One region of the Priestia sp. JSM ZJ58 genome, then DNA from elsewhere that is predicted to be linked to it. Evidence: predicted binding sites of a transcription regulator. Region 1 holds the regulator's gene; the other holds the start of a gene.
What was found. The regulator NrdR, encoded in region 1, represses ribonucleotide reductase genes. The targets are predictions, from matches to a motif close to AACACNATATATNGTGTT.
Positions count from the first base shown of each region.

Region 2: a site for NrdR is predicted at 3,999-4,016, ahead of ACH6EI_RS02125 (vitamin B12-dependent ribonucleotide reductase). Genes of this name have one in related genera too.

Region 1 is NZ_JBISEM010000001.1:143,500-153,557, reverse strand. It holds gene thrS (threonine--tRNA ligase) at 1-993, opposite strand, end outside; T-box leader at 1,037-1,285, opposite strand; gene ytxC (sporulation protein YtxC) at 1,346-2,206, opposite strand; gene dnaI (primosomal protein DnaI) at 2,303-3,235, opposite strand; gene ACH6EI_RS00735 (replication initiation and membrane attachment family protein) at 3,268-4,695, opposite strand; gene nrdR (transcriptional regulator NrdR) at 4,768-5,229, opposite strand; gene ACH6EI_RS00725 (hypothetical protein) at 5,473-5,859, opposite strand; gene speD (adenosylmethionine decarboxylase) at 5,953-6,333, opposite strand; gene ACH6EI_RS00715 (glyceraldehyde-3-phosphate dehydrogenase) at 6,757-7,788, opposite strand; gene coaE (dephospho-CoA kinase) at 8,064-8,660, opposite strand; gene ytaF (sporulation membrane protein YtaF) at 8,684-9,313, opposite strand; gene mutM (DNA-formamidopyrimidine glycosylase) at 9,374-10,058, opposite strand, start outside.
Region 2 is NZ_JBISEM010000001.1:409,610-419,667, forward strand. It holds gene gcvPA (aminomethyl-transferring glycine dehydrogenase subunit GcvPA) at 1-853, shown strand, start outside; gene gcvPB (aminomethyl-transferring glycine dehydrogenase subunit GcvPB) at 846-2,324, shown strand; gene ACH6EI_RS02115 (rhodanese-like domain-containing protein) at 2,369-2,752, opposite strand; gene ACH6EI_RS02120 (lipoate--protein ligase family protein) at 2,982-3,815, shown strand; gene ACH6EI_RS02125 (vitamin B12-dependent ribonucleotide reductase) at 4,128-6,686, shown strand; gene mntR (transcriptional regulator MntR) at 6,972-7,403, shown strand; gene ACH6EI_RS02135 (patatin-like phospholipase family protein) at 7,506-8,387, shown strand; gene ACH6EI_RS02140 (SA1362 family protein) at 8,418-8,816, opposite strand; gene ACH6EI_RS02145 (DUF1385 domain-containing protein) at 8,865-9,821, opposite strand.

The DNA.
Region 1 (10,058 bases):
AGGGAACATGTCATCTTGATAGTGCTCCCAGTGACCAGACGTTTTGTAAAGTTCTACACTTCCAAGCACCGGCGTGTAAACGTGCTGATAACCAAGGCTTACTTCTTTATCTACGATATAACGCTCGATAATACGGCGGATCGTCGCACCTTTTGGAAGCCATAAAGGAAGACCTTGTCCTACTTTTTGAGAATTTGTAAATAAGTTTAACTCTTTACCAAGTTTACGGTGGTCACGTTCTTTTGCTTCTTCAAGAAGACGAAGATGCTCGTCTAAATCTGCTTTTGTAAAGAATGCTGTACCGTAAATACGCTGCAGCATTTGATTGTCGCTGTCTCCGCGCCAATAAGCACCTGCTACGCTTAATAGTTTAAACTCTTTAATTTTGCCTGTTGACGGCACGTGCACACCTCGGCAAAGATCAAAGAATTCGCCTTGTTGGTAAATCGTCACCTTTTCACCTGCTGGAATCGCATCAATCAATTCAAGCTTTAGTTCATCGCCAACTTCTTTAAAAAGTTGAATGGCTTCTTCACGAGAAACTTCTTTTCGTTCAATTTCAATATTTGAATTAACGATTTTTTTCATTTCTTTTTCAATTCTACCTAAATCTTCAGGAGTAATTGATTCTTCCATATCGATGTCATAGTAAAACCCATTTTCGATAACCGGGCCTACACCTAGCTGTACTTTTACATCTTTGTATAAACGTTTGATTGCTTGAGCCATTAAATGCGCTGTACTATGGCGCATAATTTCAAGCGCTTCAGGAGCATCTTGCGTAATGATTTCAAGACTGCCATCTTGTTCGATTGGCGTACGTAAATCCAGCAGCTCGCCGTTTACTTTGCCTGCTAATGCTTTTTTCTTTAATCCCGGGCTAATAGAAGCCGCAATATCTTCTGTTGATGATCCTTTTGGATACTCTTTAACAGCTCCATCAGGAAATGTCATTTTGATTACTTCTGACACAACTTTCCACTCCTTTAACATAACTAATAAACTTTTTGTAAAAACAAAAAACTCGTCCCTTATAAAAAGGGACGAGTTGTGTATACACGCGGTACCACCCTTGTTTCCTCTTCGTATCTTGGATAACCCAAAGAACCCGAAGCGGCTCGAGGTTTTATAACGGAAATTCCGTCAGTAATTACTAGAGGCTCTGCTCGTTTACTACTGAAGTTTAGAGGTGGTAAGGATATATTCCGTGTTAGGAGATTTTCAGCCTGGATCTCCCTCTCTACAAACCGTAAATATACACTCATGTCCTCATCATAACTTGTAACATATAGCTGTTTTTCAATATGCATTTATTATATTCATTTTCAAAATAGAAATCAACCTTTCACGTTATATTTTGCTTTTGATCAAACGGAAATTCATTTTTTTCGTATAACATCACTTTTTCTTGAAAGATATTTTGAATGGTGTAAACAAAATCATGGTCATGCTCGTCGCTATACAGATGAATACCAGCTGGAGATAAACTTAGCAAAGGCGCGATAATAGTCGAGTCTATGTATAATGATTCTTGTTTAGATAAAAAGGCCTCTGCTAGAGCTGCACATTCACGTTCAGGAACATATCTACGGTTGTGGTCGTACAATACAAACTTGTTTTTATTCAAGTGCATCACGTACACATCACCGGTAGATGACTGTCTTTCGTTAGCCGCTTGACGCAGCTGATGAATAAGAATTTGATAGTCTTGTTCAAGCTTATATTCATCAATCGCCAGCTCAGCATAATAGCGCAGCCGATCTTGATATTCTTTTAAACGGAATTGGAGAAAAGACTCAAAGGTGAATGTTACATTATGAATGAAGAAGTCTTGAAGCGCCTGGCGGATAAGCAATTCTCTTGGAAGAGAAAATATTTTTTGCGGAATTTCGTCTCTCTCTCCTTCCATAATCCCCCCCATAATTTGAAGCAGCAAATCTTGCTCTTCCTCTTCCGAATAAAAAAATTGTTCTTTTAATATGTTTACCATCATCTTTTTTTCTTTCTTTTTTAAAATCACGTGCGTTAATACAGGTATCACCATGTCTTGTAAAATGGCCTCTCGATTGTATGTCTCATCAATAACTAAAAGCTGATTATTCACCAGCTTCAAGCACTGTGAACCATATGATAAAGCGCTTTGCTTCGCGCATAAAGACTCATATACAACGACTGCGTCTTCTACATATTTAAAGAATATTTTCATTCCTCATAGCCCCCCTTTGGACACGCTTTATTAATGTATATGGGGCAACACGCAAAAAAATGAGCAAGTCGTTACAAGAAATGTAAAACGACCTGCTCATCTATTTCGTTTATTCTCTCCATTCATTTCAACAGGAATGGCTAGAGACTTAATTCGTTCCATGACACGAGCGGCTTTGAGCTCTTCCTGCTCGCCTCTTTGGGTATAAGTCAAATGATGTTGAAGCTCTTTAAAATTTAAATTCGAGCTGAAAAATGTCGGCAAATTTTCGAGCATGCGGAATTGTAAAATGGTTCCGAGCACATCGTCTCGCATCCAGCTCGTTACGGATTCTGCTCCGAGATCATCAAGCATAAGAACCGGTACTTTTTTGACATACTCTATTTTCTCATTAAAGCTTTGATCTTGAAACGAACCTTTTAACTCACGCAAAAACTCCGGAACATACAGAATGGTAGATTTCACTTTCTTTTCGGCTAACGCATTGGCAATTGCTCCAAGAAAATACGTTTTTCCCACACCAAACGAACCGTGTAAATATAAAGCTTTCATTTTCTTGTTTGGCTCATATTCTCGCACAAAATCTCTTACTAGTTTAATCGCTTCAAATCTTCCCTGCTCAATTTCAATATCAGACATTGTTGCCTGTAAAATTTCTTTCGGCACGTACATACACTGAATAAAAGATTCTTGTTCTTTTCGCTCATCTTCTTGTACTTTTCTAGGACAGCGTTCATATTGCAAATCAATATTACGGCCTTTTACAACCAGCTGAGGGTGGTATCCTTTCACCATGTTGACACAGCTTTGCAGAGAAGGACACTTGTCACAGCATTTGCTTTGGTCGATAAATTCATGCATCTTCATCAGGCCTCGGTCGACCATTTGCTCATCTAACTCACGGCGATGCTCTTGCAAAAATGTTTTAACTTCAGGATTAGACAGGATACTGTTTCTTAATGCTTCTAAGCGTGCTTTAAAATCTTTTTTGTTCACTAACTGATTTAGTGAATCATTGATAGGCTTCATCTTTTTCACCTCATCTCTATCATACCTGCTTTTTATTCTTTATGCTTTTGTTTTAGCTCTTGATCTAACTGCTTGAGCTCTTCTTGTAGCTTTCGTTTTTCTTCTTCAAATCCGTCCACTTCTTTTGAAGGCTGCTTTTTCTCTTCTTTTTCTTCATCGCTCAGCCACTCTGGCACCATTTCTTTACGCACAATTTTTCGTCCGGCCGTTTTTTTATTTTGCTTTGCTTCGGTCCAGTTTTGATATTCTTTCTGTTCATTTTTAGCTAAATTCATGGCATCTTGAACAGTTTGTACCTTTTTGCGCGCCCAGTGTCCAGCAATTTTCTCTACATAGCTCTTAGATAATTTCATATCGGATCTTAGCATAACATAGTAAATTAGAACATTTACTACCCCTGGTGAAAGCTTTTGATTAAACATCACTTCTTCAATCATTTGCAAATCTGCTTTTGAAGGCTCTGCTCCCCCGGAAAACTCGATCAAAAGCTGTCGAGGAGAAGTCACTTCAAGCTGTTGAATGAGCTGCTCTTCTTTCGTCTGCGGCTGCTTTTCCTGCATAGTGCGAAGCATAGGCGGCTGAATTTGTTCGCTTAGATTTGGAAGTGCTTCTCCATTTTCAAATTGGTAAAAGGACTGTGCTGCTTTTCTAAGCAATTCAATATCAACTTGATCGTTCTCATTTAGCGAATCGAGCACCACATTTTTCATTTGAAGAGGATCGATACCATATAAAAAAGCTAGCTTTTCAATTGCTTGTTTTACTTTAGATGTAATGGACCTTTTCGAAATCATTGAATCTGTTAGGCCTGCTAAAAATAAATCAAAATCAAAGGAATCCGGGCTCATCTCAATAGAAGCACGGTTTGAAGAATCCATAAAGTCCGTCTGAGCATCAGGAGAAAATACATCCTTGCTTTCAGACTGAAAACTTGGAGCCAGCTCCGTTGCTTTAACTGATTTAAATACATCGTTAAATGAATGCGTCACATCTTTGAACGATTGGTCATCCACGAGTGAATCCGAAAAATAATTTTTTACTTTTTGAAAGATGGATTTTCCTAGTCGGTTATATAAATATACATTTAACACACCATCGTTAAAGAACTGATGGGGCGTAAGAGGAGGAATGAGCTCATAAATGAACACACGAACATCATCTTCTTCCTTAATATATGTTTTTAACAAACCAATGCCTTCTAATTTTAACCGCTCATGGTAAATAGCTTTCAAATTAATTTGCATCATCGACATTAGATGATGATGTGTAGACTCTTTTCCCCATAAACGATCTTGTTCCAGCTCGCTCCATAGCGTCATATACAAACCAAAACACGTCGTGCCCACCAGCGGCTGATAGAGCATGGTTAAAATCCTTCGGTCGTATTCCTGCAGTATGCCGTTCGAACGAACAACATAACGATCGACCGGTATCATTTCTTTCCAATGTTGTTCTTTCATGTCGTTCCCTACCTACTTTTAAAGTAATAGAAATGACAAAAAAAGAGCCTAAAGAATACTTCAATAGCTCTTTTACAGTCGTTCCTTCTTAATTAAATCTTTTAATTCATCAATAAATACATTGATGTCTTTAAATTGTCGGTATACAGAAGCAAATCGAACATAAGAGACTTCATCGATAGCAGCTAATCGCTCCATCACCATTTCTCCTACCACATCTGACTGCACCTCTGATGTACCCTGACTGCGCAGCTCTGTTTCAATATCGTGTACGGTATCTTCCAGTTGTTTTAAGCTTACTTGGCGTTTTTCACACGCCTTAATTAACCCTCGAAGGATTTTGTCTTTGCTGAACTCTTCTCTCGCTCCATCTTTTTTTACAACAATTAACGGAAGTTCTTCTACTTTCTCAAAAGTTGTAAAACGATAGTGACACTCTTCGCATTCACGTCTTCTACGAATAGAGCGGCCTTCTTCTACAGGGCGCGAGTCCAGCACTCTCGTTCCATTGTAATGACAGGATGGGCACTTCATATTCTCAGCTCCAATAATAAACCTTGTTTTTCTTTTTATTTTCTCTCATATAAGTTAATTTTCATCTATGTTAGCCGGCTATTCGCCATTTATTATGATTGTCATCATCATTTCCTTTATCAAACACGATGCTATATTAAAGGATTTACTTTATTCCATCTTATAGAAAACAAGGCTTGAATACAAGTAAAGGAAAAGGAATTTCCCCATTTTATTTCCTGAAATTCAAAAATGATAAGGAACTTACGAAGAAAGAGGAATAAGTTTTTGATCAAAGCTCTTATAAAGCGTACGTACAAGTTCTTTGCTAAAACCAAAATCAACTGGCACCACTTTTGACTCTGTTGTAGCAGAAAAATCGATAGCGGTTTCAAGAGGACGTACGCTAATAATGGTAATCACAACAAAAGCTTTTCTTCCTTTTACAACGTTTAAGCTAATTTCTCCTCGCTCTTCATACGCAGCAAGTATCTCTATCCCTTGCATATGCTTCAACATTTCATGAACTTGCTTAAATGCATTCCCAGCCGTTGTTTTGTAATAATGCGTTTTTAGAGTCGGATCTGAATGACGATCGCTTGTTTCTACATGATTAGAAAATAAAGATTTAACTACTTGTACTACCCCCATGTTGTTATCCCCTTTGTTTTTGCATATTAAAAATTTATATACTAAAAAGAGGTGTGTAATACACCTCTTAACTTACGTAATCAATCGACACTATTAAAGTGCATTCGCTTTAGTTTGTTTTACCTGAACAGGACCCATTCCACGTGGTAATTCAATTGTTTCACGTGTCTGTGCACTTAGAGCATCTGCAATATAATCTGCTGCGATTGTAGGATCTAAATGACCACAAGTATAAACATCGATACTTGCATAACCATGCTCTGGGAAGCTGTGAATCGTTAAATGTGATTCTGAAATAATAACAACGCCACTTACACCTTGAGGTGCAAATTTATGGAACGCTACTTCGCGAACTTCCGCACCAGATTTTAAAGCTGCATCAACAAACGTTTTTTCAATATAATCAATATCATTTAACTTATCGAAATCGCATCCCCATAATTCTGAGATGACATGACGACCCATTGTTTCCATAATGATATTTCCCCCTTTAACAATTTTTAATCGTTAAACATGAAGTTCTTTCGCCATATAGCATGTTAACTACCACGGGGGAAAGTTAGTCCAAAGAGGTCCTAACCCTTTAAGTAGCCACATCACCGAAAGGTACACAAGAAGTTCACGAAACATAGTATACTTTGTTTACATTTATTTTGCAATACGTGTTTTGATTTTATTAAAGATTGTTCCGGCAGATAGACCTATACAAATTACCCCTGTGTTCTCGTGAGACAGTGTGTAAAAGCTGCTAAACGACTATTCATTTTTTATTAAAATTGAGGAAAAGAAACACTCCTTTGCATGATTATCTTATTGCTTTTCCCTATTCTTTTGAATAAAAACAAAAAAAACAGGGCGATAGCTCCCTGTTTTTTTAAAAAGCAATCTATAGCTTTCTTAGCTTACTCTTATCTTTGATCCATTACGCATTTCTGCAGCAATATATCTTACCAAATCGACTACGCGCTGAGAGTAGCCCCACTCGTTATCGTACCAAGCTAACACTTTAATTTTATGATCTTCCATTACGATAGTCGATAGTCCATCTACAATCGCTGAATGAGGATTTGTATTAAAGTCAATTGATACGAGTGGTTCCATTGTTAAATTTAAAATATTCTTTAATGGTCCTTCAGCAGCTTTAATGAACGCTAGATTAACATCTTCCATCGTCACAGGTTTCCTTACATCCACAACTAAATCGACAAGCGATACGTTCGGCGTAGGAACGCGCAGCGCCATTCCATGAAGCTTTCCTTTTAAATGAGGAAGAACTAATGAAAGCGCCTTGGCTGCTCCAGTTGTTGTAGGAATAATTGATTGAGCACACGCACGGGCTCTTCGCAAGTCTTTATGCGGGTTATCAATATTCTTTTGATCATTTGTATATGCGTGAACGGTCGTCATTAAACCGTTTTCAATTGTGAACGCTTCGTCTAACACCTTGACAACTGGAGCTAGACAATTTGTCGTACAAGAGGCATTAGAGATAATGTTATGCTGATTCACATCAAACTCTCGTTCGTTTACGCCCATCACAATAGTAATATCTTCTTGTTTACCCGGTGCCGTTAAGACAACTTTTTTCGCACCTGCTTCAATATGTAACTGCGCTTTTTCTCTTGAATTAAATTTCCCTGTTGCTTCAACGACTAAATCAATCCCAAGCTCTTTCCAAGGCAAATTCAGCGGATCGCGTGAATTTAATAGCTGGATTCTTTTACCGTTAACAATTAGCGCATCATCATCACATTTAACATCTCCATTAAATGGTCCGTGTATAGAGTCATATTTGATTAAATGTGCTAATGTTTCTGCTGGATAAGATGCATTTATGGCAATAATATCTAAATTCTCCTCTATAATCGCTGTGCGAAAAACCATTCTTCCTATTCTCCCAAAACCATTAATGGCAATACGTGCTTTCATGGCTATACCCCTCTCTATATGTGTTATACTATTTAACTTTTTATATTGAATAGTATAACATAAATATTTAAAAAGTGAATAATATTAATTTTTTTTAATAAATTATTTTAATTGAGTTTTACTATATGTATATAGCGAGAACAGATATTTAACACATTCTTTTTTAGAAGCTCGTAAATATTCTCAATAAAAAAATCCGAACGAGCTTGATTCTACCTCAAGAATCAAGCTCGTTCGGATTTCCCTTCAGCTAACATACGTTTATCCAAGCCTCTTTAATCTAGCCATAGGGCTAATATACTTAAAAGCTGTTGTTTTGTTTCCTCTACAGGTCCGTTGTTATTGATCACCGCATCGGCTAAGGCTACTTTCTGAATCAAAGGCAGCTGTGCGTGGATACGTGCATAGGCATCTTTCGTCGAGAGATCATTACGAGATTTTAACCTTTCTAGCTGCACAGGCTCATCGACATATACAACCACTACTTTGTCGACTAAATGCGTCAAATCACTTTCAAACAGCAGCGGAATATCTAATACCACAGCATCGTATCCTTCCTCGATATACCTTTCCTTTTGAGAAAGCATTTCTTTTCTTACCGCAGGGTGTACAATTGCATTCAACTTTTTACGTTCTTCCTCTTGAGAAAACACAATTTCCCCTAAAGCCGCTCGATTGATCTCCGCATTTTCGTGAAGAATGGCACGGCCGAACGTCTCTACAATTTGGTTATATGCTTCTTTTCCTGGTTCGACGACTTCTTTTGCAATGTGGTCAGCATCGATTACTGGAATATTAATATCTCTCAGCATTCCGGTTACCGTACTTTTTCCACTAGCAATTCCGCCCGTTAATCCAATTACAATTGACATTGGCCTCTCCTTTATCGCTTTATTTAAAATCTAAAAATACCTAAAATAATAAGCAGAACTCCCGGTAAAAAGGAAAACATTTTCATCCATGATAAACGTGAAAAAACTTTGCCAAACTGTATGCCAGCACTTAAAAAAAGTGAACTCATAAGAGCTACAGCAATTGCTAAAGCATACGGCGAATAACCTAATAAAGCTGCTCCAAACCCTGCTCCAAATGCATCAAGAGATAATGCAATTCCAAGTATAAATGCTTCAATCCCAGTGATGGAACCTGAATTATCTAAATCTGCTGCCGTTGGTTTTTTCAATACGTTAATGACTAAGCCAATTGACTTAATTTCAATTTTCACTAATGTTTTTTCTTCTTTCACTCGAGATGAATCTGCCGGACAAAAAAACTGGTATAAAATCCACATTCCAAGTAGAACAAGAATACCTCCGCCTACTTTATTTAGTACATCCACTGAAAATAGATGCGTAAGTACCTTTCCTAAAAACATAGAAAACATTAAAGAAAATGCTGAGCAACATGAAATAATAAAAATGGATTTCAGCGGGATTTTCACCTTTCGAAGTCCGTATGTCAGGCCAACGCTAAAGCTGTCAAGACTTACGGCAAAAGCAAGAATAAGTAAAGAAAATGTTATCATGATGAGAGGACTCCTTTCCTTTCTGTCTATACGTAGTATATGAAAGGAGCCCATCCATTGTTATTTTTTAGCCGGCTGACAATTTGGGCAGATATGTGTTCCTCTACCGCCTACAACAAATTTTTCAATTGGGGTACCGCAAATTTTACAGGATTCGCCTTTTCTTCCGTACACGTAAAGCTGCTGCTGAAACATGCCTATTTGCCCCTGTGTGTTTACATACGTACGAATTGTGCTGCCCCCTTGTTTCACCGCTTCTTGAAGGGTCGCTACAATTTCTTCGTACAATTTTTCATACTCTTCGTCTGTTAATTGGCTGGCCACTCGTTCAGGGTGAATCCCTGCGCGAAATAGTGCTTCATCTACATAAATATTCCCTAGCCCAACCACGACATTTTGATCGAGTAAAACCGGCTTGATTTTTCGAGAGGTTTTGCCGATTCGCATTTTTAACTGACTTGGATTAAATGTTTCGGCAAACGGTTCAGGTCCAAGGCCAATAAGAGGAGGAAACAGATCTTCCTCTCCCTTTTTAAATAAGTGCATGGTACCAAATTTCCTTACATCCCGGTATCGTAATTCTGTTCCGTCGGTGAAGTGAAAAAAGACGTGTACATGCTTATCTGGTTCGTCTGCATTTTCATGGAGAGCATATTTTCCTTCCATACGCAGATGAGAAACCATCGTATAATCATCGAGTACAATTTTCAAAAACTTACCTCTGCGTTCAACATCTCGAATGGTT
Region 2 (10,058 bases), 270 kb from region 1:
CCCTGAGTCAAAAGATGTGTTAAAAACGTATGCGAAGGGTCAATATATTGAAGTGGTAGAAATCCCTGCAGCAGACGGCGTAACAGATATGATTGCATTAGAAAAAGAGATGGGAAGTGACGTGGCAGCTGTTATTGTCCAGTATCCAAATTTCTACGGACAAATCGAGCCGTTAAAAGAAATTGAAGAAATTACTCATCAAGAAAAATGTATGTTTGTGGTTTCAAGCAATCCTTTATCATTAGGTTTACTTACGCCTCCTGGAGAATTTGGAGCTGATATTGTCATTGGAGATGCACAGCCATTTGGTATTCCAAGTCAATTTGGAGGCCCGCACTGCGGATACTTTGCAACTACGTCTAAGCTTATGCGAAAAATTCCTGGACGATTAGTAGGGCAAACGGTCGATGAAAACGGTAAGCGAGGGTTTGTTTTAACCCTTCAAGCGCGTGAGCAGCATATACGCCGTGATAAAGCGACGTCTAACATTTGTTCAAATCAAGCGTTAAATGCTTTAGCAGCATCAGTTGCCATGACAGCTTTAGGCAAGCAAGGTGTAAAAGAAATGGCGCTGCAAAACTTATCAAAAACGCATTATGCATATGAAGCGTTAAAGGCAAAAGGGGTAAATGTAGCATTTGAAGGACCGTTTTTTAACGAACTAGTCGTGAAGCTTCCTGTTTCGGTAACAGAAGCAAACAATCATTTATTAGCATCAAAAATAATTGGCGGTTATGATCTTAGCCGTGATAACCAAGCGCTTGAAAATCACATGCTGCTTGCTTTTACAGAACTCCGTACAAAAGAGGAAATTGACCAACTTGTAAATGAATTGGGGGATCTTCATGCTTAATCAAAATCAATCACTTATTTTTGAAAGCAGTAAAGAAGGGCGAATCGGCTATTCATTGCCGGAGTTAGATGTTCCGCAAGTAAATGCTGAAGAGCTGCTTGGAAAAGCGTATGTCCGTACCGAAGCTCCTGAGCTTCCTGAAGTATCAGAACTCGATATTATGCGTCATTACACCGCGCTTTCAAAACGAAATCACGGAGTAGACTCAGGGTTTTATCCGCTTGGTTCATGTACGATGAAATATAATCCAAAAGTGAATGAACAAGCAGCACGCATTGCTGGGTTAGCGCATATTCATCCGCTTCAAGATGAGCAAACGGTTCAAGGTGCTCTCGAACTTTTATATGATTTACAAGAGCATTTAACAGAAATTACGGGAATGGATGAAGTAACACTTCAGCCAGCAGCGGGTGCTCATGGCGAGTGGACCGGGCTTATGATGATTCGTGCCTATCATGAAGCAAATGGTGAGACGCAGCGAACAAAAGTCATTGTTCCAGACTCAGCTCACGGAACGAACCCTGCTTCGGCAACAGTTGCGGGATTTGAAACGGTAACGGTAAAATCAAATGAACATGGTTTAGTGGACTTAGAGGATTTACGCCGCGTAGTGGGAGGAGATACAGCCGCTTTAATGTTAACAAACCCAAATACGCTAGGGTTATTTGAAGAAGATATTTTAGAAATGGCTGAAATTGTTCACGCAGCAGGTGGAAAACTTTATTATGATGGTGCAAATTTAAACGCAGTATTAAGCAAAGCTCGTCCTGGAGATATGGGATTTGACGTTGTTCATTTAAATCTTCATAAAACCTTTACAGGTCCTCATGGAGGCGGCGGTCCTGGTTCTGGTCCGGTAGGGGTAAAAGCAGATTTAATTCCGTATCTGCCTAAACCAGTGCTTGTGAAAACAGAACAAGGCTATCACTTTGACTATAACCGTCCTCAGTCAATTGGACGCGTAAAGCCGTTTTACGGCAACTTCGGTATCAACGTTCGCGCTTATACGTATATTCGTTCAATGGGTCCAGACGGCTTAAAAGCCGTAACGGAAAACGCTGTGCTAAATGCCAACTATATGATGCGTCGTTTAGCAGAACACTATGAGCTGCCGTTTGACCGTCACTGTAAGCACGAATTTGTTTTATCAGGAAAACGTCAGAAAAAGCTTGGTGTGCGCACATTGGATATCGCGAAACGACTGCTTGATTTTGGCTATCATCCGCCGACTATCTACTTCCCTCTTATCGTAGAAGAGTGCATGATGATCGAACCAACGGAAACGGAGTCGAAAGAAACGCTAGATGCGTTTATCGATGCGATGATTCAAATTGCAAAAGAAGCAGAAGAGACGCCTGAACTCGTACAGGAAGCTCCGCATACAACGGTTGTGAAGCGCCTTGACGAAACGCTGGCAGCGAGAAAACCAGTTCTTCGCTATCAGAAAGAACAGGCTGTTCAAAACGTCTAACAAAAAACCTCGCCCAAAGGCGAGGTTTTTCTATATACATACCATTATTTTTTCTTTTTTACTTTACCGTTCCACATTTTGAAGCCGCCTTTTAAATCATAGATTTCTTGAACACCGTGGCGACGAAGCATTTGTGCTGCACGTCCTGTGCGCATTCCGCTTTGACAATAGATGTACACAGGCTGATCTGGACGAAATTCTTTAATGCGCATACGGAACTGTGAAAGAGGAATATTTCGTGCGCCTAAAATATGTCCGTTTTCGAATTCATTCGGTTCGCGAATATCAACTAGCTGTGCCTTGCGGTAGCCGCTGCGGAATTCTTCTTCAGTTAACGTTTTCATAATGCGACGTTGGATAAAGAACATAACGACAGAGTATATGATGATTACTCCAAGTAAAATGAGTACTGCTGTAATTGGTGACATGCTGATTCTTCCTTTCTTCGACAAAATCCATACTCTTATTATATAAGTGAATGAAATTAGAAGTAAAGCGATTTTGCCTTGAATCTAGCGGATTTCTTCCCCAAAATGAAAAAACTACCACATTTGAATTCGCAGTTTTATGTTGCTCTTTGCTTTTCCTTAGCTCAATCTTTTGGTAGACTAAAAAACGGATTTATTTTTATATTACATATAGCTGAGGATGAGGTAGATGAAAGCAAAGTGGAGATTTATTGATTCCAACAACCGTTCGCCTTATTACAATATGGCGTTAGATGAAGCGTTATTAGAATGGCATAGTAAAGGAGAAATTCCACCTACGATTCGTTTTTACGGATGGAACCCTCCAACGCTGTCGATCGGTTATTTTCAAAAAGCTGAAAAAGAAATTAACTTTGATAAAGTAAAAGAATTAGGATTAGGCTTTGTGAGACGTCCAACGGGCGGCAGGGGCGTGCTTCATGATGAAGAGCTTACTTACAGCGTCATTGTATCTGAAGAGTATCCTAATATGCCTAAGACAGTTACAGAGGCATATCGCGTCATCTCAGAAGGTTTACTGGAAGGATTTCGTTCGTTAGGGCTCGAGGCTTATTTTGCTATTCCTCGTTCAGAAGAAGAAAAAAATAGCTTAAAAAACCCTCGTTCGTCCGTGTGCTTTGATGCTCCTTCTTGGTATGAACTTGTTGTAGAGGGCCGCAAAATTGCTGGAAGTGCCCAAACTAGACAAAAAGGAGTTATTCTACAGCACGGCTCTATTCTGTTAGAGATTGATGAAGATAAATTATTCAGCGTGTTTAATTATCCAAATGACCGCGTGAAAGAAAGAATGCAGCGCGCATTTCGTTCTAAAGCGGTAGCGATCAATGCAATTGCGGGCCGCAAAATTTCTATCGAAGAAGCAAAAGAAGCGTTTTATAAAGGATTTGCTTCTGCTCTTGATATCGATTTAGAACCGTATACACTGTCTGAAGAAGAGGAAGCATATGTAGAAGAACTAGCGCGCACAAAGTACGGATCGGATGAATGGAACTTTAAGCGCTAAACGAATGCGGATGGTAAATAGATAAAAGTGCAACTTCTTATAAGTTGCACTTTTTATTGGAATTTTTAGAAACAGTGCTTGGCTAATAGAATACATAGGGAAGAAAAGTCAAACACTTTTTTTACGAAAAAAAAAATATTTCACTTGACACCCTTCTATATGTAGATGTTTGGAGAAGTGTCAAATACTATATATTGAATTCGTCCAAGCCGTGTGGTAAGTTATTGATAGTTGATTGAAAAACTCTATTTCCTTTAAAAGGAAATAGAGTTAATAAATTTATAGATGTTCGATAGGTAAGGAGTTGTGAGAATGACTGTTTTGTTAAATCAAAAAGTGAATATGAATGTTGAAAAGCTCAATTCAGATATTGAACGCTTTCCGCAAGTACATCCGATTACACCGGATATGAAGTTAACTCATAAAGGTGTTTCAAGATTGGTAATGTTAGACCGCTATGCGTTTAAAGATACGGAAAAATTAACGTTATCAGAAGGAGATTTTGTTGTTCTAACTGTAAAAGAAGACCCAAAATTTCCAGCACGAGGACTTGGCTATGTGGAAAGCATTAATTTTGAGCAAAAAACCGCTGTTGTCAAGGTAGAAGATGAGTTTAGAGGAGCTTTATCACCTGAAGAAGCAGAAAATGGGTTAATTACTCGTTCTTTAGATGTCATTGAAAAACCTCTAGAGGTCTTCTATGAGCAAATTGCAAAACGTAATGCAACAGGCTTAGCTTCTGTGGAAAAAACAGAAGAAAAGCGCAAAGAGTGGTTTGAAAAGTTCTATCAAGAGCTTGTTCAGCTAAACTTTGTACCAGCTGGCCGCGTTCTTTACGGTGCAGGTGCTGACACGGACGTAACGTACTTTAACTGTTACGTAATGCCTTATGTAAAAGATTCACGTGAAGGTATTTCAGAACACCGCAAACAAGTAATGGAAATCATGAGCCGCGGAGGCGGTGTTGGAACGAATGGTTCAACTCTTCGCCCGCGCAACACGCTGGCTCGCGGTGTAAACGGCAAATCATCTGGTTCGGTTTCATGGTTGGATGATATTGCTAAACTGACGCATCTTGTTGAGCAAGGTGGGTCGCGTCGTGGGGCTCAAATGATCATGCTTGCCGACTGGCATCCTGACATTGTAGAGTTTATTATTTCTAAAATGCAAAACCCTCGCATTTTACGTTTCTTAATTGAAAACACAAATGACGAAATGATTAAAAAGCACGCTCAAGATAAATTGAAGTTCACGCCGCTAACAGAGTCTGAAGAAGCAATGTACCAAGGAATCATTAACTATAAACAAATTCCTGGCCTTGGTGGATTCAACGAAAAAATCATTAAAGATGCAGAAGAAAAGCTGCAAACAGGCGGGACGTACAGCGTTCATAACTCAGAGTTTTTAACAGGAGCAAACATTTCTGTATGCTTAACAAAAGATTTTATGGATGCTGTTGAAAACGACGGTGAATACGAACTTCGCTTCCCAGACGTAGAAAGCTATTCAAAAGAAGAAATGGCTAACTACAATGAAAACTGGCACGAAGTAGGCGACGTGCGCGAGTGGGCAAAACAAGGAAACAAAGTTCGTACGTACCGTACTATCCGTGCAAAAGAGCTATGGAACTTAATTAATATTTGTGCAACGTACTCAGCTGAACCAGGCATTTTCTTCTTCGACAATGCCAATGACATGACAAATGCTCAAGCATATGGTCAGCACGTTGTTGCAACGAATCCATGTGGTGAACAACCACTTGCACCATTCTCTGTTTGTAACTTAGCTGCTGTTAACTTAGCGCAAATGGCAGATAAAGAAACAAAAACAGTTGACTTTGAAAAGCTACGTCAAACGGTTGAAACGGGCGTTAGAATGCAAGATAACGTTATTGATGCAACTCCTTATTTCTTAGAAGAGAACCAAAAGCAAGCGCTTGGCGAACGCCGCGTTGGTCTTGGTGTAATGGGTCTTCACGATCTTCTTATTTATTGTGAAACAGAATACGGCTCTGACAAAGGCAATGAGTTAGTAGATAAAGTGTTTGAAACAATTGCCACGACGGCTTACCGCGCGTCTGTAGAGCTTGGAAAAGAAAAAGGAAGCTTCCCGTTCTTAGTGGGCGAAACAGATGCTGAAACGGCTTCTTTACGTGAAGCATTCACAAATACAGGCTTCATGAAAAAAATGCCTGAAGATATTCGTGAAAACATTAAAGAGCACGGTATCCGAAACTCTCATTTATTAACAGTAGCGCCAACAGGCAGTACTGGAACGATGGTTGGAGTATCAACGGGTCTTGAACCTTATTTCTCATTCTCATACTTCCGAAGCGGTCGTTTAGGTAAGTTTATTGAAGTGAAAGCTGATATCGTTCAAGAGTATTTAGATCAGCATCCAGAAGCAGATCCAAACAATCTTCCTGAATGGTTCATTTCAGCTATGGAACTTGCACCACAAGCTCACGCGGACGTGCAATGTGTGATTCAGCGCTGGATTGATAGCTCAATTAGTAAAACAGTAAACGCTCCTCGTGGTTACACGGTAGAGCAAGTTCAAAAAGTGTACGAGCGTCTGTATAAAGGCGGAGCAAAAGGCGGTACGGTGTACGTAGACGGAAGCCGTGATGCACAAGTCTTAACGCTAAAAGCAGAAGAAAATACATTTGATGAAGAAATTGAAGCGCCAAAAGAAGAAACAAAACCACACGTTGTGTTAGTTGATACAATTAATGAAATTCGTTCAACTGATGTAACAATCGGTTCTGAAGTAGGTAATACGTGTCCGGTTTGCCGTCAAGGAACGGTAGAGGAAATGGGCGGATGCAACACATGTACAAACTGTGGTGCACAGCTGAAATGCGGCCTTTAATTTTTAATCATGATTGACTAGTAAAAGCTGACTCAAGTGAGTCGGCTTTTATTATGTATGAAAATGGGGCATAAATAAGAAGCGGGAGAGAACGGTTCTTGTATTTGAATAAGCATTGTAGTATGATTTTAATTGAATGTCTTTTATCCAGTTTTATCTTATGACATCGCTTTATTTACACGTTTTTTTCACATAGATTATCAAACATGAACACGATATCACTATAAGAAACAGACATTTATGACTTATTATTAGCAATACATAATATTAATTGGGGGAGATTTCATGCCTACACCGAGTATGGAAGATTATATTGAACAAATATATATGCTAATTGAAGATAAAGGATACGCTCGAGTGTCTGATATTGCTGATGCATTGGCGGTTCACCCCTCATCTGTAACAAAGATGGTTCAAAAACTAGACAAAGATGAGTACTTAATTTATGAAAAATATCGAGGCCTTGTTTTAACAGCTAAGGGACAGAAGATTGGAAAACGTCTTGTTTATCGCCACGAGCTCTTAGAGCAGCTATTGCGAATCATTGGCGTGGATGAGAAGAATATTTATGATGACGTAGAAGGAATTGAACATCATTTAAGCTGGAATTCCATTGATCGAATTGGGGACTTGGTTCAATACTTTGAAGAAAATCATAACCGTATTCAAGATCTTCGCAATGTACAGAAACGAAATGAAGAAGAGCAAAAATTATAAGGAAAAAGCAGCGGCCAATAGCGTCACTGCTTTTTTTCTTTTTATCATAACTTGTTGCTGAGTCGACTACAAATGTAGAGTAGGTAGTTTGGAGGAGAGGCTGTGTACGTCGACGGAGTATTTTCAGGTGGCGGTATTAAAGGGCTTGCACTGATTGGTGCGTTACAAGCTCTAGAAGAAAAAGGCTTTATTTTTCGGCGGTTAGCGGGAACGAGTGCGGGTTCCATTATTTGTGCATTTGTAGCAGCTGGTTATACAAGTGAAGAAATCGTTGAAATGATGAATGAAATTGAGTTATCTTCTTTCCTAGATCAAAGAATGTCCTTTTTACCATCGAGCTTGACAAAATGGCTGTTTTTATATTGGAAAATGGGATTATATAAAGGAGAAAGGCTTGAAAAGTGGATTGCTGAGAAGTTGCGGAGCAGAGGAATTCGTACATTTGCTGATTTGCCTGATCAGTCGCTGCGTATTATTGCGTCAGATTTGACCAACAGTACGATGCTTGTTCTTCCAGATGATTTGCCTAAATATCACATTGATCCGAATCGTTTTTCTGTAGCAAGAGCCGTTCGGATGAGCTGCAGCATTCCATATTTTTTTGAGCCGGTTAAATTAAAATCTACTCCAAGCAGTTTAATAGTCGACGGGGGAGTGTTAAGCAACTTTCCAATTTTTTTATTTGATGATGATAAAAGTTTGAAGAAACGACCGGTAATTGGTGTGAAGCTGAGTCCGAAGGACGAAGAGAGAGAACGGAATAAAATTAAAAATGCCGTTGGTTTATTCAGTGCGCTTTTTGAGACGATGAAAGATGCGCACGATGCAAGACATATTTCAAAACGTCACGAAAAAAATATTATCTTTTTACCTGTTAATCAAGTTTTTGCGACAGAATTTACCCTCACAGAAGAACGGAAGGAAGAGCTGATTGCGTTTGGCAAAAAGCGTACAAGGGCATTTTTGAAAAAATGGTGCTATTAAAAAAACAAGGAGGCTTTTCTCCTTGTTTTTTTAAAAGAATGCTCTATTTTTCTTTTTTCCTTTTTTACCTTCGATGACGGTCAAGTGTGAGTTGTTTTTCTTTTTCTTTAGCGGTTTCGTTGATTTGGATACCGGGCGCTTATTTGAGCTTCGGTACGTATGCATATCAACTTTGTTGCTTCCTCGCTCTTTTTCTTTTTGACGCAGTTTCGATTGCTTTACTGCGCGCACATAGCCTCTATCTTGACCTTTTGTCTGAGAAGGGCGGAGAATAAACCGATAAACTAAGTAAAACAAAATGATAAACAGAAAAATATAACCTGCTTGACGTAATAAAACAGCTGGATCTGTAATCAACGTAAATGCAAAGCCAATGACTCCTAACCCGATTAGACCATATACAAGTGGTTTCACGAATGGACGTCTCATTTTGTTCACCTCCTAAAATAGTAAAAAAAGAAAGCAAAACGGTGTGGATTAGACAACTTGTTCGTCAGTGGTAGAAGAAAGTTCATTTTCAACGCGTAAAAGTTCTTTAAATGAAGCAATCGCAACTTCAACTTGATCATCTTTTGGTTCTTTGGTTGTTAAAAGCTGAAGCCATAAACCGGGATAACCTAAAAAGCGAAGAAGAGGGACATGACGAACTTTATTGGTTAACTGTAACACTTCAAATGATAAACCAAGGACAACTGGAATTAATGCAAGGCGATCCACAATTCGTAACCAAAGAGGATCCGTTGGAACTAGTAGGTAGACAAACATTCCTACAACTACGGTAAAGAGGATAAAGCTACTTCCGCAGCGATAATGAAGTCGAGATTGTGCTTGAACGGCTTCTACCGTAAGTTCAGCATTGTTTTCATATGCATTAATGACCTTGTGTTCTGCTCCATGATATTGAAACACCCGTTTAATAAGTGGCGTTTGTGAAATCACATAAATATAGCCAAGGAGCAATAATAGTTTAAATACTCCTTCAATAAAAACTTGAGCTACACTTGAAGTGAAAACAGGACGTGTCAATTGTGCTAAAAACACAGGAATCAATGTAAATAGTACTTTCCCGAAAAGAAAGGATATTACACCAATAGTTGCAACGCCAAATATTAAAGATAGTTTTGATTCTTTTTTCTCTTTTTGTTGTTCTGCTGCTACTTGAGCATCATCTTCTGGATTCACGTCATAGCGTTCAGAGGAAAAGTTCAAGTGCTGCGTACCGTTTGCACTGGCTTCAACAATAGCAGCAATTCCTCGTAAAAAAGGAATTTTTTTTAAAGCAGTGAGTACGGAATTTGATTTTCTTTTTGAATGAAAATAATCAATAGATTGATCTTTGCGGCGAATAGCCGTCACCATCATACGTTTGCCACCGAACATGACACCTTCTATAACGGCTTGACCACCATACGCAGGTTTTTGTAATTTAGACATTTCAGGCACCAACCTAACTTAACTAGACTAGACTTCTTAGTATTTTATATTCTACAGCAAAATCAAATAAACCTCTAGGCGGATGCATGTTATCTAGTTTAGCCAATATTTTTCATCTCCACACCCTTCATATGAATTTTTTTCCTTTCATTTATAAAATTTGTTTATGAAACTCTGTGCGAAGTAGTTTTAAAATGTCTCTGCGATATCAGGCGCCCTTCTTGCGTATAGGAAGAG